Regions from separate parts of the Nitrosococcus wardiae genome, predicted to be linked through region 3. Evidence: predicted binding sites of a transcription regulator. Region 3 holds the regulator's gene; each other region holds the start of a gene.
What was found. Region 3 encodes sigma-54, which starts transcription at its own class of promoters, with help from an activator protein. Its sites were predicted from a motif close to TGGCANGNTNCNTGCTT; they were not measured.

Region 1 (10,749 bases), 610 kb from region 3:
GGATAATCCCAAACAAGGCCGCTGGAGAATCTCCATGGGTCTCGCGGGAACGGGCCGCCCACCGCAAGGACAATTCCATGGACTGGCGGGTGACCTCTTTGGTGGCAGGATAAGGAGTACAGTCATCAAAGATCATCACGATGTCCGCCCCCAACTGCCGTTGTACGGCGATGGACTCCTCCGGCCCCAGAAAAACCGGACGACCATCAATGGGGGAGCGAAAACTGACCCCCTGCTCGGTAATTTTTCCCATGGCTCCTAGGCTCCACACTTGAAAGCCTCCGGAGTCGGTCAGAATCGGCCTCTCCCAGTGCATAAAACCATGGAGCCCCCCGTGCTTGGCAATAATTTCAGTTCCAGGGCGCAACATCAGATGAAAGGTGTTGCCTAGGACAATCTCAGCCCCCCCGGTACGCAATTCTTCCGGGGTCATAGCCTTGACCGTGCCATAGGTCCCTACCGGCATAAAAGCTGGTGTCTCCACGGTCCCCCGAGGAAAACGAAGGCGTCCCCGCCGGGCCGCACCGGCACGGGTCAGCAATTCAAATTCCATTTTTTGTGTGATAACTCTTGATGAATGGAGATAAAAGATCAAATGATTCCAGAGGATAACACATTCCATGGAGACAGCGGCGCATCTCCCTATCTACTGCTACGGCTAGGGTTGGCAGACCCGTCTTGGAACGCATCTTTGGCAGTATCGGTCTGAGACTGAGGGAGACCAGGCGCAGATTGGCGTCGACCAGGAAAATCACGGCGATGCTTTAGTCATCCCGCACTGGCCCTGGAGATCTCTAACCTACTGTTCAGCCACTTCCTATAATTCTAAAAAAGCCTCTAAAGCCCTGCCATCGCTGAGATTACCGACGAGTCGCCGTGGAGGTTGCACAGCACAATAGAGTAACGTCGGAGTCACAATGACCCGATCTTCTAAAGCCCGCTGGGGCGCTTTAAAGACATCAATGACTTCCACCGTATAGCAAGACCGCCCTAACTGGTTGAGCACCTGACGCAGATTTTTTTGCGCTCGTACCGAGTTCGGCGTTTCGCCCGCAATGTATAGTCTTAATCGCCTGGGACTGGTCTCTTCTGAAGACGGATAACGACTATCTAGACTCACTTTCTCATCCTCTTTTTCCTGTCCGTAGCCATTTTTATTCTGTACCGACTCCAGACCCGCTAAAGAATGATCTTCTAAACGCCTCATCAAAAATCCCCCCCTCCTTAGGTTGCCGCAACCGCCGCCGCTCCCCTTCAGCCCAGTGCTCATATTCGACCCGATCCGATTCCTCCTCAATGAGCAGTCGACGCTGTCTGCGTGTCCCATCCAATTCCCGCTGTAAAACCTCTAGCCGGGCCGTCAATTCCGCTTCGCTTTTTCTAATTCAAAGAGCTGTTGCTGGTACTGAACCCGATTGGCCGCCTGCTTCCGTTGATCCTGCATCTCTTTTTGCGCCCGGGCCGAACCCAAAAGCACCTCCCCTTCAGCACTATAGACATCGACTAACTGCACGCCTTGATCGGTAAGCACCAGCTCACGCACTTGATTGGAGTGGCCCGTGCCTCGGGATTTGACAATGGTCAGGGTGCGATTACGCTCCCCCCCCGGGCTAGGTAAGCGAGGTGGATCCAGGTATCCGCCATGGTGGAAATACGGCTGGCGGTGCTTTCCTCTTGGTGGGCCGTATCCTCCAACAAAGAGGTGCAAAGCAAAGTGATCCCACGGGATTTGGCAAACACCAATAAATCACCACAGATTTCTTCACCAAACAGATAGCCTTTTCCCAGGAGAGCAGAAATAGGATCCAGGATGAGGAAACGAGGCGCTCTTTCCAAAATTAATTGGTGGATAGCCACATAATGCGCTTCAGGGCTGTAGTTACCAGCACGCAACGAGGCGATCTGTAAATGGCCTGACTGGCCAAGTTCGATCCCAATAGAGCGCATATTGGCGACAATGCGCTCGCTACCCTCATCAAAGCTCACCAAGACCACCGTCTCACCCCGCTGGCAGGCCGATTCCGCAAACGCGGCCCCTAAGGTGGTCTTGGCTGTCCCCGGCGAACCAGAGACCAGGATACTCGACCCCTGGATATATCCGCCACGAAGTAAATCATCCAAGCGTCCAATCCCGGAGGAGACCCGCTCCTCATAGACTGGATAACTCAGTTCCAAAGTACCAGCCACGACCACATTGAATCCGGTTGTATTGATGAGAGCCGGAAATTTATTCGTCAAATACCCCGAGCCCCGGTACTTGGCAATGTGAAGGGTGCGTGAATGCAGGCTTCTATGGACCTCGCTCTCCAGCATAATGAGGCAATCCGATAAGTAATTGAGAAATTCGTAGCGTTGCCTATGGCGCGGATTGGCGAATAAGGTCTTACTGGTCATGAGACAGGTCAGTTCATCACTTTCCATCCATTGCTGCAGCCGGAGTAATTCGCCTTGTTCCTGGGCCGCATTTTCCAGCAGACTCAGCAGGGCATCGATCCCATCGATAATAACCCGGCGAGCACGAATTTCTCGAGCTTTGGCGTGCACCATCGTTAATAGACCCAGCAGATCGAAACTCCCTGACTGAACGGCATCTGGCGGCAGACGGGCATCCACAAAACACAGCTCCCATTCAGATAAGGTCTCACTCTCCCAAGTAAAATGGCGCATATAGGTTCGGATTCGGCTCGAGGCCTCTTCAAAGGAGACAAAAATGGCTGGTTCTCCCCATTGTCGAATACCATTGACAGCGGTTTGGAGCGCAAAAACCGTTTTACCTGCCCCGGGTCCGCCAATAACCACCGTCGTTCTGCCCCGAGGTATTTCCCCTTGAGAGCAGATCATTTCCTCAAAATGAATGGCGAGAGTACTTTCGGTCAGTTCTAATTCAAGACAACCGGGCTCAAGGCCAGTGTCTCCCAAGACTTTTCGGATAGTATCAATAAGAGGACTGCGGCGAATTTGGAAAGCTGAAATATTAACGGCCACGCGGAAAGGCTTGATGCAGGGCCTCTCGCAAGGTCACCCGCCTTTGGGTTGGAAGCTCCATACCTTGGCGGTAGAAGCAAAAGGTATCTCGGCCAGCCTGCTTGGCCTCATACAGGGCAATATCGGCCCACTTCAATAACTCCCCTCCATCGACCTCAAGCACCGCTCTTGAAGGAGCTGCTTCTGCCAATTCTGGATAGAGCGCAATCCCATCGCTGACACTCACATGAAGGGTTTTTCCTTCCAGGTGAAAGGGCTGGGAGAGATCTCCTTGGATCACCGCAAATTCATCCCCTCCTAGCCGGGCCACCGTATCGCTTTGACGCACCTTTCGGCGTAGCCGCTCACCGACGACCTTAAGCAGCGCATCGCCGAGATGGTGTCCTTGAGTATCATTGATGGCTTTGAAATCGTCCAGATCCAAATAATGTAAGGCAAAAGCATGATTCCCTCGTTGAGCTTGAGCCACCGCTTGTTGTAGGCGATCTTCAAACAGCTTTCGATTCGGCAGATTCGTCAGGGAATGATGATAAGCGAGATAATTGAGTTGGCTCTCGGTGTACTTTTGCGTGGTCACATCCAACCCAACCCCATCCCAATAGACTTCATTCTCATTCCGAAGATGAAGATAGGGATGAGCCATGCTGCGCATCCAGCGAATCTGCCCATTGGCTAATTGAATCCGGTACTCTTGATCTAAGGGGCTGAGTTCCTGAGCCGAACGTTCCAGGGCCTCCGTAAAGACCTTTTGATCTTCGGGCGGGAGGAGCCGCCACCAAAGCGAGGGATTGGTTATCAGCGCTTGCGGTTCTAATCCAAATAGCGTATGCACCGAGCCACTGATATATTCATACTTAAAGCAATTCTCTGCCGTGCGCACACGCCGGAAAATATAGCCGGGCAGATGACTGGCGATACTTTGGAAGCGCACTTCACTATCACGCAAGTTCTTTTCGGCTAATGTCAGGTAAAGATAGGCAATGGTGCCCGTTATTCCAATGGCAAAAATGCTGAGCGCTCGGTTTAAAATGACGATGCCCCACTGAAAGAGGAACTTAAACTCAGTGAGGGCCTACGCCCCATTTTCCGGATGCCTATGATCAACCTCACAAATCCGAGTCGTTCAGAAAGGCCTGAGGGGCATATCCCCGTCGCACCCGGATATTATGGCTGACAACGATGACGGTACCGCGCCCATAAAGAAACCCATTAAAATTGCAGGATTATAAGTCACTGGAGAACACCATGGAAGAATCCCGTATTATCATTGCCTTGGATTATCCCCATGCAGAGCAAGCACTAAATCTTTCCCGTCAACTTGATCCTGCCCGGTGCCGGCTGAAAGTGGGTAAGGAGTTATTCACCCGCGCCGGTCCCGGCTTGGTTGAATGCCTCGCCGACCAGGGCTTCTCCATATTTCTCGATTTAAAATTCAATGATATTCCCCATACGGTCGCCCGTGCCTGTCTTGCGGCAGCCGATTTAGGGGTATGGATGCTCAATGTTCATGCCCTGGGAGGACTGTCCATGATGCAGGCAGCCCAGGAAGCGCTGGCCAAGCTCTCCTCCCGCCCGTTGCTAATCGCCGTCACTGTCTTAACCAGCATGGAGCAGACGGCATTAAGACAAATAGGATTGGCCGGAACTCCAGAGGAAAATGTATTGCGACTTGCCCGCCTTACCCAGGAAGCAGGACTGGATGGCGTGGTCTGCTCTGGTCAGGAGGCCTCGGCACTCCGCCAGATTCTGGAACCCCCATTTTTACTAGTCACCCCAGGGATTCGGCCTGCCGGCACCGCTCCAGGAGATCAACAGCGGGTACTGACACCACGGGAAGCCTTAGCCAGAGGGGCTGATTACCTGGTCATTGGCCGGCCCATCACCGGGGCTCCTGATCCAATGGCGGCCCTTGAAAGGATTGAAGCAGAGATTCAGAATTCTTAACAGGTCAGGCGTAGTAGTCCACTCCGCCTAGGGGGACGGGAGGGTAGGAGTCTCCTTCTAAATCTTCCTGGGCGGCGGTTTCAGTGGAGTCTGTCGAAGCTGCCCGCAAGTTTCCCGGATGGGCCGACTGTCGCTGCTGTTCCGAAAAACCCTGCTGAGACACATCCACATTGACTAAATTCAGCCCTTGCTCCGCCAAAGCATCCCGCAGGCGGGGAAGGGCCGCTTCAAGGGCTTCACGGACTGCCGCCTGGGGAGCATGGAAAGTAATACTCGCTTCCTCATGGTGGAGGTTAATGCGGGCTTCAAGAGGACCAAGTTGGGGCGGGTTGAGTCGCAGCTCCGCAATTTGGACCTTATCTTTAACCAGCCAAGTCATCCGCTCGCTGAGTTCATCTCCCCACTGGAAGTGCTGGATGGCAGCTTCGAGGGTCAGATTCATTCGACTACCCTCAACAGGGGAAGGAGAAGCTGCCGTCTCCGTGGGACTAGGACTGAGTGAAGTCTGGGACACCAGTGGAGAGAAAGATTCTCGTAATAGAGTAGGTTCCGCAGGCCTCTGGGCATCCCCTACCCCCCGTGCTGAGTTTGCTGCCTCCTCCCCCTCAGAGGCGATCACCGCCAATGGAGTAGTGCCTTTGCCGGGGACAAGGCCAAGCTGGCTAAACGAGACCGGCAGTTCTGCTTTTTCCGTGGAAACTTCTAAAACGGGCTCCAGCAGACTGCCTGCCTGGATAGAAGCCTCCGGGGTGGGGGTATTTTTTTGGTTAAGATAAAGTTGCAGTTGCTCAGGGGATAAAAGGTTGAGGGGTGGAGGGGTCGGCTTGCTTGAATTGGGAAAAATTCCTGAGAGGCCAGGGACCTTTCTAGAGGTTAAAGCCGAATTTTTTGCTATGGAGCCGAGTTCAGGGATTCTAACTTGGGGTAAAGTTTTACTTTTCGCATCATTCCCCAAAGCCTCCATACTGGCAGGGAAAGAGCTAATCTCAGTCATCATCACTGCCGGTACCGGTAATGACGACTCCAGCCCCGGGGCAACCTCCTCTCTTCCCCTTTGTTCCAGGCTCAGCAAATGCTTGAGAAAGCTGGCCTGGTCCTCTGTCTGCCCCCCCTTGTTTTCCATCCCCCCAGAAGAGGGCTGATTCTCGGGTAAGGGATTAAGCTGGACAATCAAATCCCCCAGCTGGGCAGAAAAATCGGCGCCAACCGATTTCGATTCGGGGAGCGCCGATGCGTCAGGGTTCCCCTCAAATTCTCCTGCCGAAGCAGACGGATAAAGACGCGGCAAAGATAGGGCAAAAAATCCCGACGCTGTCATTACCCCCTACACTCCAGCTACATACCTATCCAAATAGCAACCCAATTACAAGCAAAACCCGTGCCGAAAAATTTCGATTCCCTATAAAGGCTCGATTTCACCGATAGCCTCAATCTCCGGCCCTATCCCCTGTTTGACCTCGGCAGATTTCGCCATCTTGCAGGCAAAACTTGCCTTCCCAGGTCTAAATTTTGCCGCTATCCTCCGCCCAATGTTGATAGCGATCATCCACTTCCGCCTGCTCACGGTGGGCGGCTAAACAACGCTCCTCCTGCCGATAACGCTCTTCAAGCTTGCCTAAAGCTTTTACGTGACTGCGTGCCTCGAGCCATCCATTGCGCCTCTGCTCTAACTGCTGAAGATATTGCTGCAGCCGCTGCTTTTGTTGCCCAATAGCCCGGTCGAGTTGAGTCAAAAAGCTTTGTAGCTGCTGAAGTTGTTGGACACCGACGCCATTTCGGCCCACGGTTTGGAAATACTGCGTATACTCTTCCCGATAGCGGTGCATCTCCTCTAGCTGGTGGTGCTGCTGCTGTAACAGGCGCTGGGCTTCACTTAATCCTCTAGCAGCCTGCTGTTCCTGGGCTTCCGCCACCCGGAGCAGGGAATACAAGCGATGGGAGCGGGTCATGAACGGCCTCCGCGATCCTCATGTCTTAATACGCCCGCAGCATTAGTCACGGGTGCCGCCGTCTTTGGGGGCTGCTGTTCCCTTAAAGCTTGTTGAAGCCCCTCAAGGCTCTCTTCAATGGAAAACGATTGAAACATATCTTGCTGGAGGAATGCTCGAAATTGGGATTGCCTATCAATGGCTTCATCGAGGCGAGGATCGCTACCACGGCGGTAAGCACCCACGCTGATAAGATCCCGATTCTGCTGATAAAGAGAGTAAATTTGCTTAAATTGCTGGGCTGCTTGCTGATGCGCTGACGTGGTGATTTGATTCATCACCCGGCTTACTGAAGCTTCAATATCAATGGCAGGATAGTGACCTGCTTCCGCCAACCGCCGAGACAGCACAATATGACCATCCAAAATGGCTCGGGCCGCATCAGCCACCGGATCATGGGTATCATCCCCTTCCGTGAGCACGGTATAAAAGGCGGTAATACTGCCACTGCCCGAGCGGCCGTTGCCCGCCCTTTCCACCAATTGGGGGACCTTGGCAAATACCGAGGGAGGATACCCTCGAGTCGCCGGCGGCTCGCCGATAGCTAAAGCCAATTCCCGCTGAGCATGGGCAAAACGGGTCAGAGAGTCCATCAACAATAACACCTGTTGGCCCTGATCGCGGAAATATTCGGCGATACTGGTGGCGAGCATGGCGCCATGAAGACGCATCAAGGGAGAATGATCTGCAGGGGTTGTTATCACCACCGAGCGCGCTAGTCCCTCCGGGCCTAGAGTGTTTTCGATAAATTCCTGGACCTCCCGGCCCCGCTCGCCAATCAGCCCCACCACGATGATATCTGCCTTAGCGTAGCGGGTCATCATGCCCAGTAGTATGCTCTTACCCACCCCGCTGCTCGCAAACAACCCCATGCGCTGACCGCGGCCAATGGTGACCAACCCATTAATAGCGGCTACCCCCACATCGAGGGGTTCCCTAATCGGTCGCCGCGCTAAGGGGTTGATGGGTTGGCCGTCCAGGGAAACATGATGGGGGGTACGCAAAGGACCTAGGCCATCCAGAGGGCGCCCTGCACCGTCCAGAACTCGACCCAGCAACCCCACGCCTACTGCTACTCCACCGCCCTGGGGAAGGGGGATCACCGGGGCGTTAGGCACCAACCCTCTCGGGTCGCCAGTGGGCATTAAAAAGAGCTTTTCTCCGGCAAAACCGACCACTTCAGCTTCTACCGGCGGCCTCTCCGGTCTTAAAATATGGCAACGCCCTCCTACCGGCAGTTGACACCCGACGGCTTCCAGGGTCAACCCCACCATTCGAATGAGACGCCCCTCCACCGTCAACAGGGGGGCTCTATCTTGGAGCAAACGCTCCCGACACTCAGCTAAGGTTTGCCGCCACCGGGCACCCAGAAGGGGAATTGTGGGCAGAGGGTCAGTCACGACCTTGATCGTCTTTCCGCTCGCCGCCAAGCACTCTGGCAATGGCGGCATTCAGTCGCGCCTCTACCGTGGCGTCTATCCTGGAATGTTCGGTCTCCAGCTGGCACCCTCCGCGGCTGAGGGAAGGGTCCTCTACCACTTGCCACCGCCGTTCCTCTCCAGAAAGGGACAAGGCAGAGCGCACCACGCCCACATCATCGGGGTGGAGTCGCAACCGTACATGGCGGCTATGGGAAGGGAGGTAATGCAATCCTTCCCGCACTGCCGCCACCACCTCACTGGGTTGGGTTTTGAGTTCTCGGCGTATAAGCTGGCGGGCAATGGCAATCCCAAGCTGCAGCAGTTCCTCCTCCACGGCCTCATCAAGCTCCCGGAGAGGCTCACTCAAAGTTGCCATTAACGCCTCAAGACGTGCTACTTTCTGCTCTAACTCCTTTTGCGCCGCCTTCCGCCCCTCCCTCAATCCCACATTAAAACCTTCCTCATAGGCCTGCTTTTGAAGAGCTTCCAATTGCTCTACCGTCAATGGCGAAGAGGTAGACGTTTCCGTTTGCTCCTGAGTTTCTAAGGTCGGCTGCCCCAGGTTAGCCTCGGCGGCTTTTTCATTACGCTCGGTATCCTGATTAGGGGTATGATCCTCCTCGGATTCTTCCTCCCCTACTAAAGGTAATTCCCAGCGCTCGTAGGCAGTGAGATCCCCTGGGCGCAAAATTTTAGATGTACTCATCGCCTCTGTTTCCTAAGGAAATATCCCCTGCTTCGGCTAACCGCCGAGCAATGGCAAGAATCTCCTTTTGCGCTGCTTCGACTTCACTCAAGCGCACAGGCCCTTTGCTTTCCAAATCCTCGCGCAACATCTCCCCCGCCCGTTTGGACATATTTTTGAAGATTTTCTGTTTAAGCTCTTCGGCAGCTCCCTTAAGAGCAATGATCAGGGTTTCAGAAGAAACCTCCCGCAGCAAGGACTGAATCCCCCGATCATCCACCTCCAGGAGGTTATCAAAGACAAACATGAGATCCTCAATATTCTGGCCCAGTTCTGCATCAGCCTCTTTAATCTGCTCCAGAACTTCGTTTTCTGCAGCACTGTCCAGTAAGTTGAGAATGTTGGCCACTGTCTTAACCCCCCCCACCGAAGAAGCCTTAAGGCTACTATGAGTGTCGGAAAATTGCTCCTCCAATATTCCGTTTAATTCATCCAAGGCCGAGGGCTGCACCCGCTCCAAGGTAGCAATCCGCAGCACGATATCTAGTCTTATCTGAGCAGCAAACAGGGACAGGACCTCAGCGGCTTGTTCGCTTTCTAAAAAGGAAAGCACGATAGCGATAACTTGAGGGTGCTCCCAATGGATAACCTGATAAATAGAACGGGCATCCATCCATTTGAGCTGCTCAATTCCATTAGTATTGCCGCCTAATAGAATGCGGTCAATGAGCGCTCCAGCCTTATCTTTACCCAGAGCGCTTTGCAACATCGTACGGACGTAATCATTAGAGCCTATCCCCAAAGCCGTCTCTTCCCTCACCTTTTCTGCAAAATCCTGAAGCACGGCATCGACCTGTTCCCTGGAAACACTCTGGAGGCTAGCCATGGTCGTCCCAATTTTTTGGATCTCTTTCGGCTCCAAATGCTTAAGCACATTAGCGGCACCCTGTTCACCCAAAGAACGTAACAGAATCGCCGCCCGTTCAATACCCGACAATTGGCCCTCAGCCATCGCGAGAGACCCAATTTTTGACAACTTGCGCGACCCGTTCGGAGTCATCCGCAGCCATCTTACGAACCATCGCCAAGTTAGCTTCTAGAGAATCAGGCCCTGATAATTGCAGCGTAGGGGTGTTACTACTCAAAGTCAGCTGATCTTCTTTTAACTCTTCTTCGTGACTGTCCTTGGGAAGAGAAGATACAGTCACTGGCTCGGGCACGGTAGTCAGCCTCCGGAAGGTAGGACGCAAGACTCCTAACAGCAAGAACAACACTGCCAAGATACCTCCCCCCTGTTTAACGGTTTCCCAGAACCACTCTTGTTGCCAGAAGGGGGGGGGGGGTAAGGGTTCTAACTCCTCGTTGGACACAAAAGGGGCATTAATCACATTGATAGTATCACCTCGATTCTGATTAAAGCCCACCGCCTCTTTGACCAGAGCGGTAATATGCTCCAGCTCTTGGGGGGAGCGTGGCAGGGTGTTGATATTGCCTTCGGCACCTGTCGCTAGTTTCTCATCCACCAAAACAGCCACGGAGAGGCGCCGAATAGAGCCAGGCGCTAGCCGAGTATGGCTGATAGTGCGATCCAGCTCATAATTACGAGTAGCCCGCAGGCTTCGAGTTGCTGGGGGTTCTGAAGGCTGGGGCTCACCCTCGTTGGCCCCATTGAAAGTCTCGGGAACCTGAGTTTCATTCGGCGGCTGGTTACTGAGCGCCCCGGGAA
Region 2 (10,749 bases), 1.0 Mb from region 3:
ACAAGCGGGAACCGCGCAGCGGTTCTATTCAGGTGTGACTTGGCTTTGCACGTACTCTCTTAAAGTTTCAATAGTCGCACCCCCGGCGCTGCAAGCAAAGTACGAGCGTGACCACAACGCAGCACTTTTACTCTGCCGGGGTATATGTGTGTTGAGTATGCATATCCGGCGTGACGAGACGGATTTCAAGTTGTTCACTAATACACTGACTGCCAGCTTTGGCGGGTAGGCTATGAGCAGGTGAACATGGTCGGTTTCACCCTCCATTTCTAACAGATTGCACTCCAACTTCTCGCAGGCTGACCCAAAAGCCTCCCGCAGTTGCTCGATCATTTGAGCATCAAACAGCTTACGGCGGAACTTGGTGGTAAACACTAAATGTACAACGAGCTTGGTGACGCTGTGGCGCTTCCGAAGATAGTTCGAAAGGTGGCTTTTCTCTTGTACACTCACTTGAAAATGGCCTTTTGTGGTTTATAATTAAAGAATTCTATCTGTGAGCACTGAAATGTTAAAGGCCACAAAGGTACGCATTTATCCCACACCCGAACAGGCGGGATTTCTAAACCGCCAGTTTGGTGCTACGCGGTTCGTGTACAACAAGGCCCTGCACATCATCGGCTCACAATACAGACGCCACGGCTTGAAACTGAAGGCGAAGAAAGACCTAAAGCCTCTGCTGGCGGTGGCTAAGAAGTCACGCAAATACCACTGGCTGAGTGGCTTCGATTCTATCACCCTCCAGCAAGTCTGCCTCAATCTGGATAAAGCGTTTCAGAACTTCTTTGATCCAAAGCTCGCTGCCCGTTACCCGAAGTTCAAGCGCAAACACGGCAAACAGTCGAGCTACCACTGCATGAGCGTTAAAGCAGGTGAGGGATGGATTAAAGTGCCGAAGCTAGAACCGATCAAAGCCCGGATTCATCGGGATATTGCTGGTACACTGAAAAGCATCACGTTGTCCCGTACCGTCACCGGCAAATACTATGCCTCGCTGTTGGTAGAGGACGGTTCGGAGGCTTCTGCACCTCTGCGAACTGTGAGTACAGTGCTGGGTGTTGATATGGGGTTGACCCATCTTGCTATCGACTCCAACGGCAACAAGACGGCTAATCCGCGCTTCCTGAAACGTGCGCAGGCCAATATGCGCCGCAAACAGAAAGCCTTATCCCCCGCTGCCAGAAAGGCAGCAAGGGAGGTATGAAAGCACGTCTGAAGCTCGCTAAGGCCCATGAGCGTGTTGCGAGTACCCGTGCAGATTTCCAGCACAAACTGTCCCGACAACTCATTGGCGAAAACCAAGCGGTGGTAGTCGAGAGATTAAAAGTGAAAAACATGCTGAAGAACCGCAAGCTGGCGAAGCATATTGCAGATGCCGGTTGGTACGGCCTGATAAAAAAGCTGGAGTACAAGGCTAAGGAACAGGGAAAGCATCTGGTCAAGATCGACCAATGGTTTGCCAGCTCCAAGACCTGTTCCTGTTGTGGCCATAAGGCCGAGTCGCTGCCATTGAAGGTTCGTAGCTGGACATGCCCTGCTTGCACAGCGGAGCATGACCGCGACATCAATGCCGCGGTCAATATCCGCCAGCAGGGTATTTTGAAATTACGCGCCGAAGGACTGTCGGTGCCTGCCAATGGAGGCTTGCGTAAATCCGGCCACGTGCCGGTTGCTGCCTAAGAAGTTGGAAGCCTCGCCCGTCAGGGCGGGGAGCAGTCACCTTCTATATCTAGCTCGTCAAGTAAAGCGTGCACTTGATCCTCCAGTTCAGGTAGATCTTTCTCAACCACTTTCCAGACCGTGTTCAAGTTTACTTTGAAATAGCCGTGAATCAACCGGTGGCGCATTCCAGCAATGTCTCGCCAGGGAATTGCATCATGCTTGGTTGAGAACTCGGAAGATATGCGGCTTGCCGCCTCGCCAATGATCTCGATATTGCGGATTATAGCGTCTTGCATCATTTCATCCTGCAGGAAACCGATTTTGCCCTTATCTTTGGCATAGCGCTTGATACGGTTAATAGCTTGTAATATATGCCGTAAATAGTCAGTATTGCGAAGATCTTTGTTCATACCGGGACTGCTTCGGTGAGTACATTCGAGCGAAAGGAATCGGGTAAATCATCAGAGGTCAGCAGGTCAACCGAGATACCAAGGGCATCTTCTATTTCGTGTTGAGCCTTTACCAAGTCAAGCAGAGATGTGTCTGGTTCAATGTCAACAAGTAGATCAAGGTCGCTATTGTCGGTATCGTTACCATGCACCACCGACCCGAATACGCGAACATTCGACAAACCATGTCGAGTAGCAACTCTCAAGATAGTCTCACGGCCTGAGCGGAGGGCAATAGATGGACGCATCTTAAATTTCTCGCTAATTGCACCATCAATTATAAATTATATGATATGTCACAGACAGAAAGTGACATAGAGTGTCACTTTCTGTCCTCCCTCGGCACCTCAAGCCCTGCCTTCTCTTTATTACTCCCAAAATCCTAGACCATCTCTCAAGCCTCACCTTGCGCTGTTAACCCCTAATTTTGTGAACCAGCCCCCATAAAGCCATCGCTTCTCTTGCCGAAATATAGGGGTGGCATGCTGATTGCTCGATGGTAGTGTGCAGGCAGGTAAAGGATTTATCTGCCGCCAATATACAGATTTGGGTTTCCGTCAAATTAATTTCAAGGAGTCGCTCGTAATGAGAAAAGTACAACAAGGTTTTACGTTGATTGAATTGATGATCGTGGTGGCGATCATTGGTATTTTGGCTGCTGTCGCCATTCCGGCATACCAGGATTACACTATTCGTGCGCAGGTGACAGAAGGGCTCAACTTGGCCTCGGCAGTCAAGCAGGGTTATGCTGATTTTATCCAGCATCGTGGCCGATTTCCTTCAGTAGCAGCTGCTAATCAGTCAGTTGGAGTGGCTACTGCCGCAAGCATTCAGGGTACTTACGTGACGAGTATAGCTGCTGATAACCAAGGCAGTATTCTGGTTACGTTTGGAAACCGGGCGAATGCGGCTATTGCAAATTCAACGGTCAACCTACAAGTGGCCGCAGATGGAATGCCGCCAAGTGGCCCCATTGCATGGGTTTGTGGTTCAGCCCCAGCTCCTGGTGGCCTGTCGGTGCAGGGTACTCAGGGGACAACCAACGTAATAGATAAATATCTTCCTGCAGACTGCCGTAGCTAAACAGTTATAGCATTTGGCACGAGGGCCATCTGATTATACAGATGGCCCTTTTCTTTATACAAACTAGGCCGATATCCACCCTGATACCTGCAGCGATTAAAGAGTAAATGTCATGATATTGGCAAAAAAAATTTCATCACTATGGAGGGTAACCCAGCGGCCATACATTGGGCTTATTTTAGTGCTTCTGCTTGCTTGGGGTATTTATGCGCCGGGGCTTTATGGTGGATTTTTGTTTGATGATGAACATAATATTACCGACAATACAGCCGTTCAGATTGAAGAACTTTCCGTGGAAAGCCTTTGGCAGGCCGCCTTTTCCACTGAGTCTGGACCCCTCAAGCGCCCATTAAGTCTCCTGAGTTTTGCCTTTAACCATTATATAAGCGGGTTAGACCCTTACGCTTTCAAGCTGGTTAACCTTTTCGTTCATCTGGCCACCGGCATTCTCGTTTATCTTGCTGTCTGGCAATTGCTTGCCGCCTACCGGCGTTGTCGGCAGAAGACATTGAATGACATTACCATTTCCTGGATGAGCTTTGGCTGTGCAGCTCTGTGGTTGTTGCATCCGCTAAATCTGACTCCGGTGCTTTACGTGGTGCAGCGGATGACCAGTCTTGCGGCCTTTTTTACCTTTGCCGGTCTTGGCCTCTATGCTTGGGGTCGTCGCCGGCAGATGGAAGGCAAAAACGGCTGGATCGCCATCGGCTTAGCTTTATTTATCGCCTTGCCCCTAGGCGCATTGAGCAAGGAAAACGCTCTCCTACTGCCGCTGTTTATCTTGCTGGCAGAATTGACACTGTTCCAGTTTAGCGCTGTTCGCCAAAGCACGCGGCGACTGCTTATTGCCGGTAATCTGCTTATTGTTGTACTGCCTGTTATCCTTGGTACCCTTTATTTGTTGTTCTATGCCGATTGGTGGCTGCGTGGCTATGAGATTAAGGAGTTTACTCTAGGTGAACGCTTGCTGACCGAGGCCCGCGTTTTTTGGTATTACTTGCAGCTTATTTTTTTCCCGCGATTGGCCAATTTTGGTTTGTACCACGACGATTTCGCGATTTCCCACGGTTGGTTAGAACCCACCACAACTTTACCTGCGGTTCTAGGGGTCATGGCCCTGGGGATGGCTTGCCTTCTATTGCGCAAACGAGCGCCTGTGTTTGCTTTTGGCCTGGGATTTTTTCTCATCGGCCACAGTATGGAATCCACTATCTTTAGCCTAGAGTTGGTTCATGAGCATCGCAATTATACGCCCTTGTTTGGAATTGCCTTGATGCTTGCCTATGGCGTAGGGGTGTTGATCCCCCAAAGGAGTTTGCGAATTTTTGTGGCGAGTACAATCCTTGTTTTGCTTTCGACGATAACCGCCATCCGTGCCGATATCTGGGGTAATCCTTTGGAACATCTGCTAGTCAGTGCCCGCCATCATCCCCACTCAGCCCGTACTCATTACGATGCGGGGCGATTATTCTTTCAACTGGCCTTGGCTGAAAAAGCTGAAGCTGGCCGGGAAGTATATTATCAACGGGGAAAAGAATTTTTTTCCCAAGCTTATCGCAATGATCCGCGCTTCCTAAGCGCTCCCCTAGCTATGTTGGCAATGGACCATGCCCTTACTAAACCCGTCGATGAGGCACAGGTAAAGTTGCTGGCCCAAGAATTAGCGACTACACCGTTAACTCCCTTTACGATTCATAATTTACAGAAAATCAATAAATGTTATCTTGAGAAGCAATGCCAGTGGTCACAGGAACATTTGGGGATGTTCTTTAGTGCAGCGATTGAGAACCCGGCGCTTGTCCATCAGGCAAAGACGGTGTTGCTGACAGAATATTCCATATTTTTGTTGGCGAAGGGGGATTTGAGTCAGGCATTGCAGTTGGCGGAGAAAGCAAAAAAAGTTAATCCGAAAGACCCCCAGCTTGCGCTCAATTATGCAGCCCTGTTGCGCTATACGGGTCGTTACCAAGAAGCGCAAGCTGAGTATGCTGCGCTTGGTGCCTTACCCCTTTCGGACCTTCATGCACGGCGCTTACAGGGGGAGAAGAAAGCACTAGAAGAGTTGCTAGATAATTTGGATAAAGGGGTATCTACTAGAAATAGGGATGAATAGCGCTGAGGAAAGGAAATCGGGGGCCGATATAACTAGCAAATCCCCTGCAAGTTAGGACAAACCCATGGAGCAGCAAACCCTTAGCATTGTTTTGCCAGCGAAGAATGAGGCGAGCAGCCTGAAGAAGCTGCTTCCTGTGCTCCAAGAAAGCTATCCTGATGCGGAGATTCTCGTCGTCAATGATGGATCTAGAGATGAGACCTTAGAGGTATCCCAGGCTGCGGGTGTAAAGCTAATCACCCATGCCTATAGCATGGGTAATGGTGCAGCAATAAAACATGGTGCGCGCGCGGCTAAAGGAGAATGGATTGTTTTTATGGATGCCGATGGTCAACATGATCCTGCGGATATATCCCGTTTGTTAGAACGACTCTCCGAAGGTTTTGATATGGTTGTAGGGGCTCGGGATTCCGCTTCTCAGGCCTCTTTAAGCAGGCGCTTGGGCAATGGTTTCTACAACTGTCTTGCTAGTTGGGTCACAGGGCATCGAATTGAAGATTTGACCTCAGGCTTCCGGGTTGTGCGCGCTAAACGTTTCCGGGAGTTTCTATACCTCTTACCCAATGGTTTTTCCTATCCTACGACGAGTACCATGGCCTTTTTCCGTGCAGGCTATTTAGTAAGTTATGTCCCTGTCTGTGCCAATAAACGTGAAGGAAAAAGCCATATCAACCTACTTAAGGATGGGGTGCGCTTTTTTTTTATTATATTAAAAGTGGCGACCCTTTATTCACCCCTGAAAGTATTTACACCGATAAGTTTCGGTTTTTTTGTTCTCGGTATCAGCAATTATTTTTATACTTATATGACGGCGGGTCAGTTTACTAATATGAGTGCACTGTTATTTATTACTTCGGTTCTGGTTTTTTTGATGGGGCTTATCTCGGAGCAGATTGCTAATCTGTTATATGCTAATACGGCTAGACAATAAGGTTAAAGAGTCAGATTACGGTAATATTGCCTAGTTTATAATAAACTGTGATTTAAGCATGATAGTGGATAATAGCTGTTATCTAGAAAGTATCAGGTCCTATGAGCTTAATTTAGCAATGGGCTATATGCCAAAGGGCGCTCGAATTCTAGAAATTGGTGCTGGTGCTGGTTGGCAGGCAAAGATGCTCGCTGAGCATGGATATTGGGTCAAAGCAATTGATGTGCAAAGCAGTCGTTATCTGCCCTATACTGTATTTCCTGTGCAATTCTATGATGGATATACAATCCCTTTTGCCAATGATACATTCGATATTGTATTCAGCTCTAATGTTCTAGAACATATACCACATTTAGTTGACTTTCAAGACGAAATTAAACGTGTACTGAAGCCTGGCGGTTTAGCAGTTCATGTTATTCCTACATCCACATGGAGACTTTGGACTTCTTTGACACATTATATCTATATCGTCAAGCTCATTTTTCGTGCATTAAAGTATTCTATTTTCAAGATCTTCACCCAAGAAAACTTTGCGTATATGACAGCTAAACGCTTACCTCTAGTAAGGCTTGTTTGTATAATGCTTTGGCCTCACCGTCATGGGGAACATGGCGGCTCATTATCGGAGTTGTACCTTTTTAGCCGCTATGGTTGGAAACGTTTATTCAAACAAGGTGGATGGGCAATTAAATATACTCGCTATACAAGTATTTTCTATACTGGTAATGCCATCTTTCATCACAATTTATCTCTTAAGGTGCGGGCAAGCTTAAGTTGTATCCTGGGAAGTTCGACCAACATTTTTTGTCTGCACGATACTTCAAAGATTATAAAATAATTTTATAGCAAGTTTTGCTCCGAAGTGAGAATCAACTAATGAAAATGTATACCGTTAGCCGCATAGCTAGGGCCATGAAATGGCTCATAACGGGAACATCAGCACAACGTAGGCGCATACGTCAGGAATTAGCAAGAATATCGGCATCTGCTTTTGGCGATTTTCCCATAAGTGATGATTACAAGCTATGGCGTGAGGATAAAGATTTTCTTGCTAATTTTAGGCGCCTTTCACCTCAGAATGTATATTCTGAAGATCGAAAATATACTCTCCGGGAGTTCGTTAAATTTACGCGGTATATTCCTGGTGAGATGGCTGAATGTGGCTGTTACCAAGGGGCTTCAGCATGGTTTATGGCTGCTACTTCTCCTGAAACACCTTTGTATTTATTTGATTCTTTTGCTGGTCTTTCTCAACCACAGGAGATCGATCGTCCGCTTAAAGGTGATCACTTTGAATGGTCTCAAGGTAATCTATGTGCGACGGAAGATAAAATTAGGGAAGTATTAAAGGAATTTTCAAATATAGCTATTTACAAAGGTTGGATACCGTCAAGATTCAAAGAAGTCAAGGATAAAAGATTTCGTCTCGTGCACATTGATGTTGATCTCTACCAGCCCACTTTAGATAGCCTTGCTTTTTTCTATCCCCGGCTAAACTCTGGAGGTGTATTTGTTCTTGACGATTATGGTTCGACTGTATGCCCTGGAGCTTATTCTGCGGTACAAGAATTTATGTCAGATAAATCCGATTATGTAATATTGCTTACTACAGGACAAGGGATAGTAATTAAGCAGTAGTGAAGAAGTGCGAGCAGCAACGATGTTATCCCTTTTCTCCAGTGTGCTGCATTACAGTCTAAGCTAAATTTCTATATTACCACAACCAGCTAATTTACATTTTTCTGCAAATTCAGAACCATAGAGATATTAATCGCGGATTGTGAAAAATTAAGCAAGCAGAGTATCAACGGTAAGGACGTATCCACAAAAGGATTAGCCCACATGCCAAGATATGGGCCAAGCGTAAGAGAATAGTAAGACTTAATGCTTCACTTACAGTTAAGCCATAGAGGTGGGCGCTGTATCCGTACAAAGCATCTTGAATTCCAAGGTTGTTTGGTGTAACAGCAACCAATGTAGATAATGTGCTTGCTACGGCAAGCAAAAATGCATCTTGAAGATTAATTTGTGCGTGAAAGCCCCAATAAACAACATATAAGCTAAGTGCACCTAGGATATATTGGCTAATTACGAGGAGCAATGTGCGTGTTGGAGCTAATGTAAAGAATAAAATTAGTGTGCTTTTATGTCTGTCGATAAACTCAATGTGCGATGATGACCAAAGAAGTGCTAAATGGGAAATACGCAGCCACAGGGGCCATAGAAAAAATAAAATTGCACTAAAAAATGCAACGGGGCGAACCGGTTCGTAATGACTAAAAGACCCTGCAACTGCAGCTATACCGGTTGCAACCCAAAAGCTGAGCTGCAACTGAGTCAATGTCGCGCGGGTTGTGGTGGCAACTCCTATCCCATGCCGTTTAAAAAAGGCCATTCGTACGGCAATCCCTGGTTGGAATGGACCGAGATAATTCACAATATTGGCCAAAGCCCAAGCGTGCAATGTATCCTGGAAGGGAGGCTTTTTTGATGCCTCTATAAGTTGTAAGAAATTCAGGGTCTGCGCTGAAAAACCGAGAATGGTTATTGCAGTAGCATACAATAGCACCCATCCATGGGCAATAAAGGTATTCATCACCTCGAGTCGATGTTTATAGAACAAAAATGCAAACAGAGCTACAACACTTAAGTAGAGCACCCACCGCATAATTTTTCGCAGTAATTCAAATATCGGAGCTTTACTCAAGGTTTAGCTCCTGCCTGTGATGGCAGCATGACAGCAAGATATCTTAAGGCTGTAGAAGCTGGTGAGAAATACTCTGCTCGCGTTTGCAATACTGTTGCTTTAGTAGCATGGTCTAGAGCATCCGATATAGCTCTAAATAGTGCTTGGGTATGACCTACGGGCACTAAATTTCCAAAGCGGCCCTCTTCCAAAATTTCCCGTGGCCCGCTATGGCAATCGGTTGCTACGACTGGTACGCCAAAAGCTAGAGCTTCTAGGATGACACTTGGCATTCCTTCCCAACGAGAAGATAGGACAAAAAGCGCTGCTTGTTGCAGATAGGGGTAGGGGTTAACTTTAAAACCAGGTAATGTTACGTCAGTAACAAGATCAAGTCTGCTGACTAACGCTTCGAGTTTACTGCGCTCTTCTCCTTCCCCCAAGATCATGAGGCGTGCAGCTCGAGTCTGTCGCAAGCGGGCGAAGGCGTAAATTAGCGTAGTAAAATCTTTTTGCCTAGTTAGACGACCTAGACTGATAATGACCGGTGACTGTCCTTTGTAAAACCAAGGATGGTTAATCTCTTCTTCTGCCTGGCGTGTAATAGTGGCAATATCTACTGGATTAGGAATATGGGTTATTTTGTCCGGCGAGATACCAATCCTGTCGATTAAGTCCTTCTGCACCCCTTGAGAAACTGCTACTATGGCATCTGCACAGGGATAAAGAATTCGCACAGCGAATTGCGTCAAGAAGCTACGGTGATTAAGAGCAGTATTGGCTTCTCGCAAAACAAGGCGAGTAGGAGATCGTGCTAAAATCTTTGCTAATACAGCAATTATATTTGCCCCGGTGAGGGTACTCATCAAGGTGGTTGGCTGCTCACGACGCAGATAGCGAGTGAGCCCCCATAGTGCGCTAAGTGCTAATCCTATTCTACTAGAAAAGCGGGATCCATCGCTTAAACTATACAAGCTAACACCTTGAGTCACTAAATCAAGCAAAGGCCCCACGGCGTGAGCAAGCACAAGATCCACTTGGATACCCCTTTCTAGAAAGCCTTGGGCAAGTGTGAGCATCACCCGTTCTGCTCCCCCCCCATTAAGGTCAGGCAGAAAGAGCGCGAGCCGGGGCTTCACAGGCTTATGCTCCGACGCTAGCTCTGTTAAGGTGCCAATTACCATCGCTTAAATCGCTGGTGGTGGATAAGTGATGGTCAATTTGTTGTACTTGGCGAGAGCGCCAAAGGAGATAAACATAAATTTGCCATAAACGGTAACCATGATCCCGTTGCTGTTTACGGTGAGCCGTGAGCAGGGCAAGGACTTGGGAACGATTTAAGGGGCTGTCTCCTTCCTGCAATAGCTTTTCCAAGTCATTGCCCATGGCGCCTCGAAACCAGCTATGGATGGGGACAGCAAAACCTTGTTTTCGGCGTTGCCAGATCTCGGTGGAAAGGCACCCTGCAAAGGTCTCTTTCAAAAGATGCTTGCCTTGTAAGCCGTGTCGATGCCAATGGCGGGGTAGGGAGAAGGCTAGTTCCACGACTTCTTTGTCCAGGAAGGGGGCTCGGGATTCGAGACCATAGGCCATGGAAGCTCGGTCGACTTTAGTGAGGATGTCTTGCGGCAGATAGATGAGGGCATCGGCAGTCATCATTGCCTGGATGTCATCTAGGCGACTTTCTTCAGGCAACTGGGGGGGAGTATGGCCATATCCTACCAGTTCGGGGGCCAGCCGTTGAAAGTCCGTGGGGGAATAGAAAAGTGGAGCGAGATAGGGCGTTTCAGCGTCCATGCGCTGCACGATATCTTCGAACAGATGG
Region 3 (10,749 bases):
AAGCCGTGCCCTGCTGGAAATGACCCGTAAAGGATTAGGAATGACAGCTGTCGTCAATGTTCAAAACCAGGTCGTAGGCATATTTACCGACGGAGACTTGCGCCGGGCTCTTGACCGGGGGATCGATGTGCATGCCACACCAATTGCCGCCATCATGACGACTCATTGTAAAACCTTAGGTCCTGATCATCTCGCCGCTGAGGCCTTGCAAATAATGCAGCGTCATCGTATTAATGCGCTCCTTGTGGTAGATCACACTCAACACTTAATCGGCGCCTTAAATATGCATGACCTGCTCCGAGCAGGTGTCTTGTAGGGAAAGAATAGGATAAACTCCATGCATGAGGTATTTGTCAGAGCCTCGGCTATCAAATTAGTCATTTTTGATGTGGATGGCGTGCTTACCGATGGAGGCCTTTTCCTGAGTGATGACGGCCAGGAATACAAGGTCTTTTATTCCCGGGATGGCCACGGCATGAAAATGCTACAATACACGGGGGTTCAAATTGGAATTATTACCGGTCGAACTTCTCAAGTAGTCAGCCACCGTATGGAAAGCCTCGGAATCACCCATGTGTACCAGGGCCAAAAGATTAAACTCCCCGCTTACGAACATTTGCTTGAAAAACTCAGTTTCCAAACCCATGAAACTGCCTATGTGGGCGACGATGTGGTGGATTTGGCGATTATGCAGCGGGTAGGATTAGCCATTGCCGTTCAAGATGCCCATCCGCTGGTCAAGCAACATGCCCATTGGATTACCCCCAACCCCGGCGGTCGAGGTGCTGCTCGTGACGCCTGCGAGCTAATTATGGAAGCTCAGGGAACTCTCGAAGCGCAACTGGAGAAGCATTATTAATCTAACCCGTTCCTGGGGTGCAGCGGTACTTGCCCTTATCGCTGCCTTGACGGCGTGGAAATTGCTCAATGAAGACCCTGCGCGCCCTGGTCGCACCGACCCGAACAGGCGTACTGCCAATTATTTCATGGAGGAATTTACCTTAACGTTGATGGACCAAAAGGGTCTCCCCCTTTACCGCTTGGCGGGTACTCACATGGTCCACTACCCGGATAACGATACCGTAGAAGTCACTGCGCCACATGCTGTCTTTTATCGTCAAGACACTCCCCATTGGGAGGTCGTGGCTGAACAGGGTTTAACTAATAGCCAAGGCGATGAGATTTACCTCTTAGGGGAAGTCGTTATTCGGCAATTTGGGGCCGATGCCAAAACCAATAAGATGAAGATCTTCACCCAGGATATGCGGGTGGAACCCTGGGCAAAATATGCCGAGACCAATCAGCCCATCACGTTGCTAAATAGTTTTGGCAAAACTCATGCCATAGGGGCTCAAGTGTATCTAAAAGAGGAACGCATAGAGCTATTATCGCAGGTAAGAGGAGACTATGAGCCGACACCTAGGCCTTAAATTCACCGCCCTTTGGCTTATTTTCGCGGGCGTAGAGGATAAAACTGCCTGGGCCTTATCCAGCGATAAGGAGCAACCCATCCATATTGAGGCCGATCGAGGAGAGCTAGATGATCGCAAACACATCGCGGTCTATCGCGGCAACGTCCATCTTACCCAAGGTACCCTGCGCATTGACTCCGATATCCTGACAATCTACTACACGCCGGAAAAAAAACTGGAAAAAGCCATTGCCGAAGGCCAGCCCGTATGGTATCGGCAACGACCCGACAATAGCGATGAAGATATCCGGGCTAAAGCGCTGCGAATGGAATATCACGCCAACACGGCAACCATTTATCTTTTACGGAAGGCCCATGTCTGGCAGAGTGCCAATGAATTTACCGGCGATCGTATCGTCTACGAAACAGAACATGATATTGTGAGGGGCGAAGGCTCCAAGACGGGGGATGGCCGAGTCCACGTCACGATCCGTCCTGACAACAGCAACACTCCCGGCAGTGAGCCTACTCCTGAAAACTCAACCCCTATCCCGGCAGAGCCAGAGCCCCCAGAAAATCAAGAAGGTGATAACCAGGAGCTCAATCCTGAATTAACCCATGGGCGAACTACAACTTGGCTAAACTTACGTACCGGCCCCGACACCGATTACAGCAAAACAGCGCTCCTCCCACCCCGAACGCCAATCACTATCCTAGAGCGGCAAGAGGAATGGTTACACATCTCCACACTAGCCAAAGGCGAGTCAATAGAAGGTTGGGTCCATGCCGACTTTATTCGCTTGCTAGATGGACACAGGGAATAACCCTATTGCCCCATGAGCAGGCTATCAGCCTATCACCTTGCCAAATGCTACCAATCCCGCTGGGTGGTCAGGGATGTTTCTCTAGAACTCTCAAGTGGCGAAGTCGTGGGCCTACTCGGCCCCAATGGTGCCGGTAAGACAACTTGTTTCTACATGCTAGTGGGCTTAATTTCAACCGACAAAGGTCTCATTTCTTTAGACCATCACGAGATCACTCAATACCCCATTCATCGCCGGGCCCGCTTAGGAATCAGCTACCTGCCCCAAGAAGCCTCGGTTTTCCGCAAGCTGACCGTGGCCGAAAATATTATGGCCATCGCAGAAACCCGAAGCGATCTGACAAAACCAGAGCGCCGACAGCTGGTGGACGCGCTGCTGCATGAACTGAACATTACCCATGTGAAAAAAACCTTGGGGATGAGCCTCTCGGGCGGAGAGCGGCGGCGTGTTGAAATTGCCCGTGCACTGGCAGTAGAACCACAATTTATACTATTAGATGAGCCTTTTGCCGGAGTGGACCCTATTTCGGTGCTAGACATCCAGGGTATCATCCGGCAACTGACAGAACGGGGGATCGGTGTCTTAATTACCGATCACAATGTCCGGGAAACCCTAGGAATTTGCCAGTATGCTTATATTGTGAATGAAGGTGAAGTCATCGCCAAAGGTCAACCTCGGGAAATTCTTAATAATGAACGAGTAAAGGAAGTTTATTTGGGGTACAATTTTCATCTTTAACGGCTGTTATGGCATGTTTATTGCCAACTATACGTTCATTGCTGAATATAATAAATAGCAATCCAATAGCAGGCAGAGCTCAGGTATGAAAACCTCTCTCCAACTACGCCTTGGGCAACAACTTACGATGACACCCCAGCTGCAGCAAGCCATTCGCCTGTTGCAGCTCTCGTCTTTGGAACTACAAACTGAAATCCAACAGGCGCTAGAATCGAATCCGCTGCTTGAGCAAAGTGAAAGCGAAGAGGGACAGGAGCGTTTAGACACCGATGAGGTAAAGGAAGCCATCACCCCTGAGGGCAATGAGATAGCCACCTCACTCGGCGAGGCAATCCCCGACGAATTGCCGGTAGACAGCAGTTGGAACGATATCTATGACAGCTTACCGTTGCCTGCTTCCTCTGGAGAGGAATTCTTACCCGATCTGGAAAACCAAGGCAATCGAGAAGAAACCTTACAAGAACACTTGCTTTGGCAGGCTCGTTTGGCGGCGACCAACGAGAAGGATCTCGTCATTGCCACCGCCATTATCGATTCGATTAATGAAGAAGGCTATTTATGCGGCACTCTTGAGGAGATACAACAAAGCCTAGGAGAGGAAATCGAGGTTGAGCCCAAGGAAGTGGAAGTTATCTTGCATCAGGTACAAAATTTCGACCCCCCTGGTGTTGGAGCCCGTGACTTAGGTGAGTGCCTACTGTTACAGCTGAAACAATATCCCCCGGACACCCCTTGGCTAGAAAAAGCAAAGCTGCTGTTGTCCCACTATCTCGACACACTAGGTAAACGGGACTATGCCCAATTAATGCGGGCAATGAAATTATCGGAACAAGAACTGGGAGCGGCCATCCACTTGATTCAATCCCTCAATCCACGGCCAGGAACCCAAATACAACCCAGTAAAACCGAGTACGTCGTGCCTGATGTCTATGTCACTAAGCAAAGTGGCAGCTGGCATGTTGAACTTAACCCTGATATCGCGCCACGTCTGCGGGTTAATACCCAGTACGCCAGCCTGATCCGGCGGGCTGATGACAGTCTCACTAACAGCTATCTTAAAAACCAGCTCCAAGAAGCCCGCTGGTTCCTTAAAAGTTTACATAGCCGCAATGAAACATTACTTAAAGTTGCGTGCTGCATCGTGGAACGCCAACAGGGATTCTTAGAGCAGGGCGAAGAAGCCATGCGTCCTTTAGTACTCCACGATATTGCAGAAGCCGTCTCCATGCATGAATCCACTATCTCGCGGGTCACAACCAACAAATATATGCATACCCCCCGAGGAATCTATGAGCTAAAATACTTTTTTTCCAGCCATGTGGCTACCAGCAGCGGGGGAGAATGCTCTGCAACTGCCATCCGCGCCCTTATCAAGAAATTAATTGCCGGGGAAGAGCCCCGCAGGCCCCTAAGCGATAGTAAAATCGCGCAAATCTTAGCCGAACAAGGCATTAAAGTGGCACGGCGTACCATCGCTAAATATCGGGAGAACTTGAACATCCCCCCCTCCAATGAACGGAAACGATTGATCTAAAGAGCAAAATAATTAAGGAGCAATCCATGCAAGTAAATATTACTGGCCACCACGTTGAAATCACTCAAGCCCTGCGGAACTATGTGGAAAATAAGTGTGAGCGCCTAGAACGCCATTTTGATCAATTGACTAATATTCACGTCGTCCTTAGTGTTGAAAAAACGAGGCAGAAAGCTGAAGCAACACTGCATGTGAGCAAGGCCAATGTGTTTGCCTCCTCTGAAGACGAAGACATGTATACCGCCATTGACGATCTGGTGGACAAATTAGATCGGCAAATTAAAAAGCACCGAGAGAAATTGACCGACCATCACCGCAGTGAGGGAATAATGAAAAAGCAACAACAAGGATAGATTAACCCCAATCATGCAAATTACCGAGTTTCTTGTCCCCGAACAAATCGCTGTGGGTGCCGTTGCAGGCAGCAAAAAACGTGTGCTAGAGCGGCTCAGCGAGTTGCTTACCCGAGGCGCGGATGACCTGGACTCGGCGGATGTTTTCGACTGCCTACTTGCTAGGGAACGTCTTGGCAGCACTGGTCTTGGGGATGGGATCGCCATTCCCCATGCCCGCATGGCTGGCAATCAGCATACCCTCGCAGCATTAGTTCGCCTGGACCAAGGAATTGATTTTGATGCCCTCGATCAACAGCCGGTCGATCTATTCTGCGCCCTGCTGGTTCCGGAAGAATCAGCCCAAATTCACGTGCAGCTGCTTGCCCAATTGGCAGAAATGTTCCGTGATCCGGAATTCTGTGCCCGCCTGCGTGAAGCCAAAGACCCCCATACCCTGCTGGAGGTCCTAAGGGAATGGGAGCAAACCTCTGCGTCCACCGGTATTGTTGACTAAGTGAGATTGCAAGGCGTGAGTAGCCCTAGTGAAGACAACGTCACCAGCCATGGCGTGCTGCTGGTCATTTTTGACGTCGGGGTTCTATTGAGGGGGGAAAGCCGCGTTGGCAAAAGCAGCCTAGCCCTAGAATTAATCCGACGGGGACACCGTTTAATCGCGGATGATGCGCCCATTTTCCAGCGGACAGCAGCCACCCAATTGATCGGCAGTTGCCCGGCTATATTGCAGGATTTTCTAACCGTGCCAGGCTTGGGTGTGGTCGATATTCGTGCGATCTATGGTCATCAGGCTATCGTCACCCAACACTCCCTTGATCTTGTCATCCATCTTATTCCTCACAAACATATCGAACCGCTCACCCGCAACCTAGGCCAGTGGGAGCAGCTAAACGTGAAAGTGCCTGAACTTACCTTGCCCTTGGGAGGTAATTTGCAACCAGCCACGATGATAGAAACGGCCGTCCAAGACTATCACTTGCGGCTCAAAGGTTATGATGCCTTGCTTGAGCTGCAACAACGTCACCAGCAGCTCCTTAATCCCTCCTCCCCTAGGCACAAGTAAGGGGTGCCTTAGAAGCACTCACTCAAGAGAGAATTGGCGAGGCTCCCATGAAATTGCTTATCATCAGCGGTGTATCGGGATCAGGCAAAAGTATTGCCCTTCATGCCTTAGAAGATCAGGGTTTCTATTGCATCGATAACCTACCTGTCTACCTTCTTCCCGTCTTTGCCCAAAAGATGCAACAGGATGCCCAACAACTCCGCGCCGCCGTCGGTATTGATGCCCGTAACCTTCCCCAAGAACTCCAACAATTTCCTCAGATCCTAGAGGACATTGAAGAGGTGGGGGCTCAGTGCCATATCATCTTTCTTGATGCTAGCGATGCAACACTTCTTAAACGCTTTAGTGAAACCCGCCGCAAACATCCACTCAACAATATCCCCCTCGCCGAGGCCATCCGCCATGAGCGGGAGTTGTTGGAGGCTATTGCCGAAAAAGCCGATCTTAGAATTGATACCACCTGTACTACGGTCCACCAGCTACGGGACTTAATTAGCGAGCGGGTCGGCGATGGTGCGCGCACGGGGATGTCACTGCTATTTCAGTCTTTTGGCTACAAACATGGAGTCCCCCTCGATGCTGATTTTGTATTTGACGTCCGTTGTCTTCCTAATCCCTATTGGGAGCCCCATTTGCGACCCTTGAGCGGACGGGACCAAGAAGTGATTGCCTATCTTGAGCGCCACGAGACCGTCACCCAAATGCGGCAAGACTTGATTGCCTTCTTACAACACTGGCTACAGCGGTTTCAAGAGACCAATCGCAGTTATCTGACGGTGGCCATCGGATGCACAGGGGGACAGCATCGTTCAGTTTATTTAACAGAGCAGCTCACAGCTTATTTCCATTCTGCACATAACCGAGTACTTTGCCGTCATCGGGAATTGTCATGACCGTCGGCGTGCTTATTATCACTCACGATAATATTGGCTCGTCTTTGCTAGATACCACCAATGACATGCTGGGCAGCTGCCCTCTACAGATCCAAATACTCCGTGTAACCCGCGCCTCTCACCCCGATGCTTTGCGGAAACAAGCACGAAAGCTGATCGATAATTTAGACACCGGCCATGGGGTTCTGGTTTTGACCGATATGTATGGTTCCACCCCCAGTAATATTGCCTGCTACGCAGCAGATACCCAACATGCGCAGATAGTCACCGGCCTTAACTTGCCCATGTTGATACGAGTACTGAATTACCCCCGTTTGAGCCTCACCGAGCTCACAGAAAAAGCGATAAGCGGCGGGCGCGAAGGGGTTTGTGCCTGCTTTACCACCATGAGGAAACAGGATGACACAGAGTGAGGTGACTATTATTAATAAGTTGGGGCTACATGCCCGAGCTGCAGCCAAATTCGTTACTCTAGCTTCTCGCTTTAAAAGCGAGATACGCGTTCAGCGGGGAACCAAAGAGGTCAATGGAAAAAGCATCATGGGCGTGATGATGCTAGCGGCATCCCAGGGAACCCGCCTCTGTATTATGGCCTCAGGCCCCGATGAGGAGGAAGCTCTCCAGCAACTGAAAACGCTGGTGAATGAACGGTTTGGAGAACATGAATGAGAGTAAGACCAATCACCCCATTATATGGGGAATTAAACAAGGAAAATTTCTTTAGGGCCCTAGCATGACCCTTGAGTTACACGGGATCGGCGTCTCGCGAGGCATCGCTATTGGTAAAGTTCATATACTTTCCCGCGATCAACCTGAGGTTAATGAATATCTCCTGCCTCCGAGCCTCATCGAAAGCGAGATTCAACGATACCAAGTAGCGCTCAGCACTGCTAAAGCGCAACTGCAGTCTATCCAGGAGCAAATTCCGGTCAATATCCCGACCGATATCGCTTCTTTTATCAACACCCATCTGCTAATGCTTGAAGACAAAGCACTGGCTACCGTGCCTGTAGAACTCATCCAAAATCGGCACTGTAATGCTGAATGGGCACTCAAGCTACAGCGTGACGCTCTGGCAAGCGTTTTCGATGAGATGGACGATCCTTATCTTCGCACCCGCAAAAATGATGTCGACCACGTCGTCAATCGCATTCTCCGGATCCTAACCAATCAGGAAAGTCCTCGCCATGAAGTCTCTGGGGGGCGGCTTAAGGGTTATATTTTACTAGCTGATGACTTAACCCCCGCCGATATTGTCTTAATGCAGCAGCAGCAAATTAGTGGCTTCGTCACTGAGCATGGCGGGGCTAATTCTCACACCAGTATCCTTGCCCGCAGCCTAGGGATTCCGGCTATCGTCGGCCTGCGTGGGGCTCGCCGTTACGTTCAAGATGACGAATTGCTGATCATTGATGGCGAACAAGGCATCTTGCTTGGCGGGGTCGATGCTTTTCTCATCGAAAAATTTCAGGAAAAGCGGCTCGCTCAGCAGCGTCGCCTTGCCGCACTGACGGCACTCAGGAGCCAACCTGCTATCACCCTTGAGGGGCAACCCATCACCCTGGAGGCCAACATCGAATTGCCAGAAGACTTGCCCCTGGTGGCCGATTCCGGTGCAGAGGGAATCGGCCTCTACCGCACTGAGTTTTTATATATGAACCGTACCACCCTACCTGATGAGGAAGAACAGTTAAGTGCCTATACCCGGGTGGTAGAAGCTCTGGGTGGGGCTCCGGTGACTATTCGCACGGTGGATCTGGGGGCTGACAAAACGGTGGATGGAGGCCGCCTCAATACCTCGGTGGCAACTAACCCCGCCCTAGGCCTGCGCGCTATTCGCCTATGTCTGCGGGAACCTGGACTATTTCGCCCCCAATTGCGGGCCATTCTCCGGACCTCAGCTCAAGCCCCCGTACGATTGCTGCTACCGATGATTTGTACCTTACAAGAATTAACTCAAGTCATGATATTGTTAGAGGATTGCAAGCGGGAACTTACGCGCCAAGGACTGAAATATGATCCGGCATTGCCCGTAGGAGCCATGATTGAGATTCCCGCCACGGCCATCTGCGCCGATATTTTTGCGCGCCACCTGGACTTCCTTTCCATTGGCACCAATGATCTTATCCAGTACACACTGGCTATTGACCGCATCGATGATGAGGTCAACTACCTCTACGATCCTTTACACCCAGCAGTATTGCACCTCATTCATCATACTATCGTGGCCGGGGAAAAAACGGGCACAGCCGTCGCCATGTGCGGCGAAATGGCGGGAGATCCCCGCTATACTCGGTTGCTGTTGGCACTAGGATTGCGAGATTTTAGTATGCATCCAGCCTCCTTGCTGGAAGTTAAACGGGTGATCACCGAAAGTAACCAACAAAAACTTACGGAATTCTCCCAACAATTCTTAGAGTGCTACGATCTGTCAGAGATGCAGGCTTTGTTAGACCAAATCAACGAAGATCTGCCCAACTAAGCCCCAAGTAGTATCAGTTCCTCCTCCCCCCGTATAGCGGTTACCCTTTAGAGGGAACCCCATTGGGCTTGCCTCAAGCGTCTTAGGTCTCATTGAAACGGGAAATACTATAAAATGGGGCCATTCCAAACCTATCTGCCAATCCAACGCGAGGAGTCACCATGCTGCAACCCCTCTCCCCGGAAAGGAATAATGAACGCTTCAATGCCCTGGTAGCAGCACTTGAAAGCGGCCGCATGGTGCGCCTACGGCGACTACTCAGCAGCCTCCATCCCGCTGAAGTCGCCCATTTATTGGAGTCATTACCTCCCACAACCCGGCACTTAGCCTGGCAACTGGTGGGCGCCGGCCATCGAGGCGAAGTGTTGAGCTACGTGGGTGATGAAGTGCGCTCCGATCTCATGAGCGACATTGCGGTAGAAGATCTGGCCTCCCTCATGGAGGACCTAGACCCTGACGATTTAGCTGACATTCTCCGGGACCTGCCGGAAACAGTGGTCGAGCAAGTCCTACAGACCATGGATGCTCAGAATCGGCGTCGCCTGGAGACGGTGCTCTCCTATCCAGAGGACACCGCGGGGGGCCTAATGAACACTGATACCATCACCATCCGGGGTGACATTACCCTAGACGTGGTTCACCGCTACCTGCGCCTTTTAGGAACACTGCCAGAAGCCACGGACAGCTTGTTCGTGGTGGACCGAGACGATAACTACCAAGGGGTCTTGTTGCTGACCACCTTGCTCACCCGGAAACGGGAACTCACCGTCGCCGAAGTCATGTCCCACGGGGTAGAAAAAATTCCGGCCTCCTTACCTATCGCCCAAGTCGCCCAGCGCTTTGAAAAACGGGACTTGATCTCAGCTCCTGTGGTGGATGAGGAGGGAAAACTGCTTGGCCGAATCACCATCGATGATGTGGTCGACGTGATTCGGGATGAAGCGGATCACTCCTTGATGAGTATGGCGGGTCTAACCGAGGATGAGGATACTTTTGCCCCTGTCTTTATCAGCTTGCGGCGGCGCTCCTTGTGGTTGGGGATTAACCTCATTACCGCCTTCCTCGCCGCCGGGGTTATTGGGCTGTTTGAGGCGACCATCCAAAAGCAAGTCGCCCTGGCGGTATTAATGCCCATTGTCGCCAGCATGGGGGGAATTGCCGGCAGCCAAACACTCACCTTGGTTATCCGGGCCATGGCTCTAGGCCAGCTCAGCCAAAGCAACATCCGCTGGCTATTGAGCAAGGAGTTGGCCTTAGGCGTCCTTAACGGCCTCCTCTGGGCGCTGGTGATTGGAATAGTCTCTGCGACCTGGTTTAAAGGGGTTGAACTGGGTATTTTGATTGGGGCCGCTATCATCATCAACTTAGTTTTCGCCGCTCTTTCGGGAGTCGTTGTTCCCCTCTTCTTACGCCGGATAGGTGCTGATCCAGCCCTAGCCGGCGGTGTTCTCCTC

Region 1: the regulator sigma-54 is predicted to act here: its motif matches at 6,297-6,313, upstream of E3U44_RS08970 (flagellar hook-length control protein FliK).
Region 2: the regulator sigma-54 is predicted to act here: its motif matches at 2,590-2,606, upstream of E3U44_RS01160 (pilin).

The regions. Positions count from the first base shown of each region.
Region 1 is NZ_CP038033.1:1,847,637-1,858,385, reverse strand. It holds gene tgt (tRNA guanosine(34) transglycosylase Tgt) at 1-553, opposite strand, end outside; gene E3U44_RS08995 (circadian clock KaiB family protein) at 818-1,207, opposite strand; gene E3U44_RS19295 (hypothetical protein) at 1,155-1,364, opposite strand; gene E3U44_RS08990 (hypothetical protein) at 1,361-1,543, opposite strand; gene E3U44_RS08985 (ATPase domain-containing protein) at 1,582-2,985, opposite strand; gene E3U44_RS08980 (sensor domain-containing diguanylate cyclase) at 2,975-3,931, opposite strand; gene pyrF (orotidine-5'-phosphate decarboxylase) at 4,231-4,929, shown strand; gene E3U44_RS08970 (flagellar hook-length control protein FliK) at 4,934-6,247, opposite strand; gene fliJ (flagellar export protein FliJ) at 6,432-6,878, opposite strand; gene fliI (flagellar protein export ATPase FliI) at 6,875-8,317, opposite strand; gene E3U44_RS08955 (flagellar assembly protein FliH) at 8,310-9,044, opposite strand; gene fliG (flagellar motor switch protein FliG) at 9,031-10,035, opposite strand; gene fliF (flagellar basal-body MS-ring/collar protein FliF) at 10,028-10,749, opposite strand, start outside.
Region 2 is NZ_CP038033.1:232,549-243,297, reverse strand. It holds gene tnpA (IS200/IS605 family transposase) at 25-453, opposite strand; partial or broken gene E3U44_RS01175 (RNA-guided endonuclease InsQ/TnpB family protein) at 509-1,680, shown strand; gene E3U44_RS01170 (HepT-like ribonuclease domain-containing protein) at 1,701-2,072, opposite strand; gene E3U44_RS01165 (nucleotidyltransferase family protein) at 2,069-2,359, opposite strand; gene E3U44_RS01160 (pilin) at 2,697-3,194, shown strand; gene E3U44_RS01155 (tetratricopeptide repeat protein) at 3,307-5,307, shown strand; gene E3U44_RS01150 (glycosyltransferase family 2 protein) at 5,372-6,238, shown strand; gene E3U44_RS01145 (class I SAM-dependent methyltransferase) at 6,297-7,076, shown strand; gene E3U44_RS01140 (TylF/MycF/NovP-related O-methyltransferase) at 7,115-7,876, shown strand; gene E3U44_RS01135 (lysylphosphatidylglycerol synthase domain-containing protein) at 8,043-8,945, opposite strand; gene E3U44_RS01130 (glycosyltransferase) at 8,942-10,063, opposite strand; gene asnB (asparagine synthase (glutamine-hydrolyzing)) at 10,068-10,749, opposite strand, start outside.
Region 3 is NZ_CP038033.1:1,235,232-1,245,980, reverse strand. It holds gene E3U44_RS06130 (KpsF/GutQ family sugar-phosphate isomerase) at 1-316, shown strand, start outside; gene kdsC (3-deoxy-manno-octulosonate-8-phosphatase KdsC) at 338-859, shown strand; gene lptC (LPS export ABC transporter periplasmic protein LptC) at 921-1,430, shown strand; gene lptA (lipopolysaccharide transport periplasmic protein LptA) at 1,408-2,235, shown strand; gene lptB (LPS export ABC transporter ATP-binding protein) at 2,248-2,973, shown strand; gene E3U44_RS06105 (RNA polymerase factor sigma-54) at 3,059-4,507, shown strand; gene hpf (ribosome hibernation-promoting factor, HPF/YfiA family) at 4,519-4,860, shown strand; gene ptsN (PTS IIA-like nitrogen regulatory protein PtsN) at 4,874-5,356, shown strand; gene E3U44_RS06090 (HPr kinase/phosphorylase-related protein) at 5,357-5,920, shown strand; gene rapZ (RNase adapter RapZ) at 5,968-6,813, shown strand; gene E3U44_RS06080 (PTS sugar transporter subunit IIA) at 6,810-7,226, shown strand; gene E3U44_RS06075 (HPr family phosphocarrier protein) at 7,213-7,482, shown strand; gene ptsP (phosphoenolpyruvate--protein phosphotransferase) at 7,547-9,295, shown strand; gene mgtE (magnesium transporter) at 9,457-10,749, shown strand, end outside.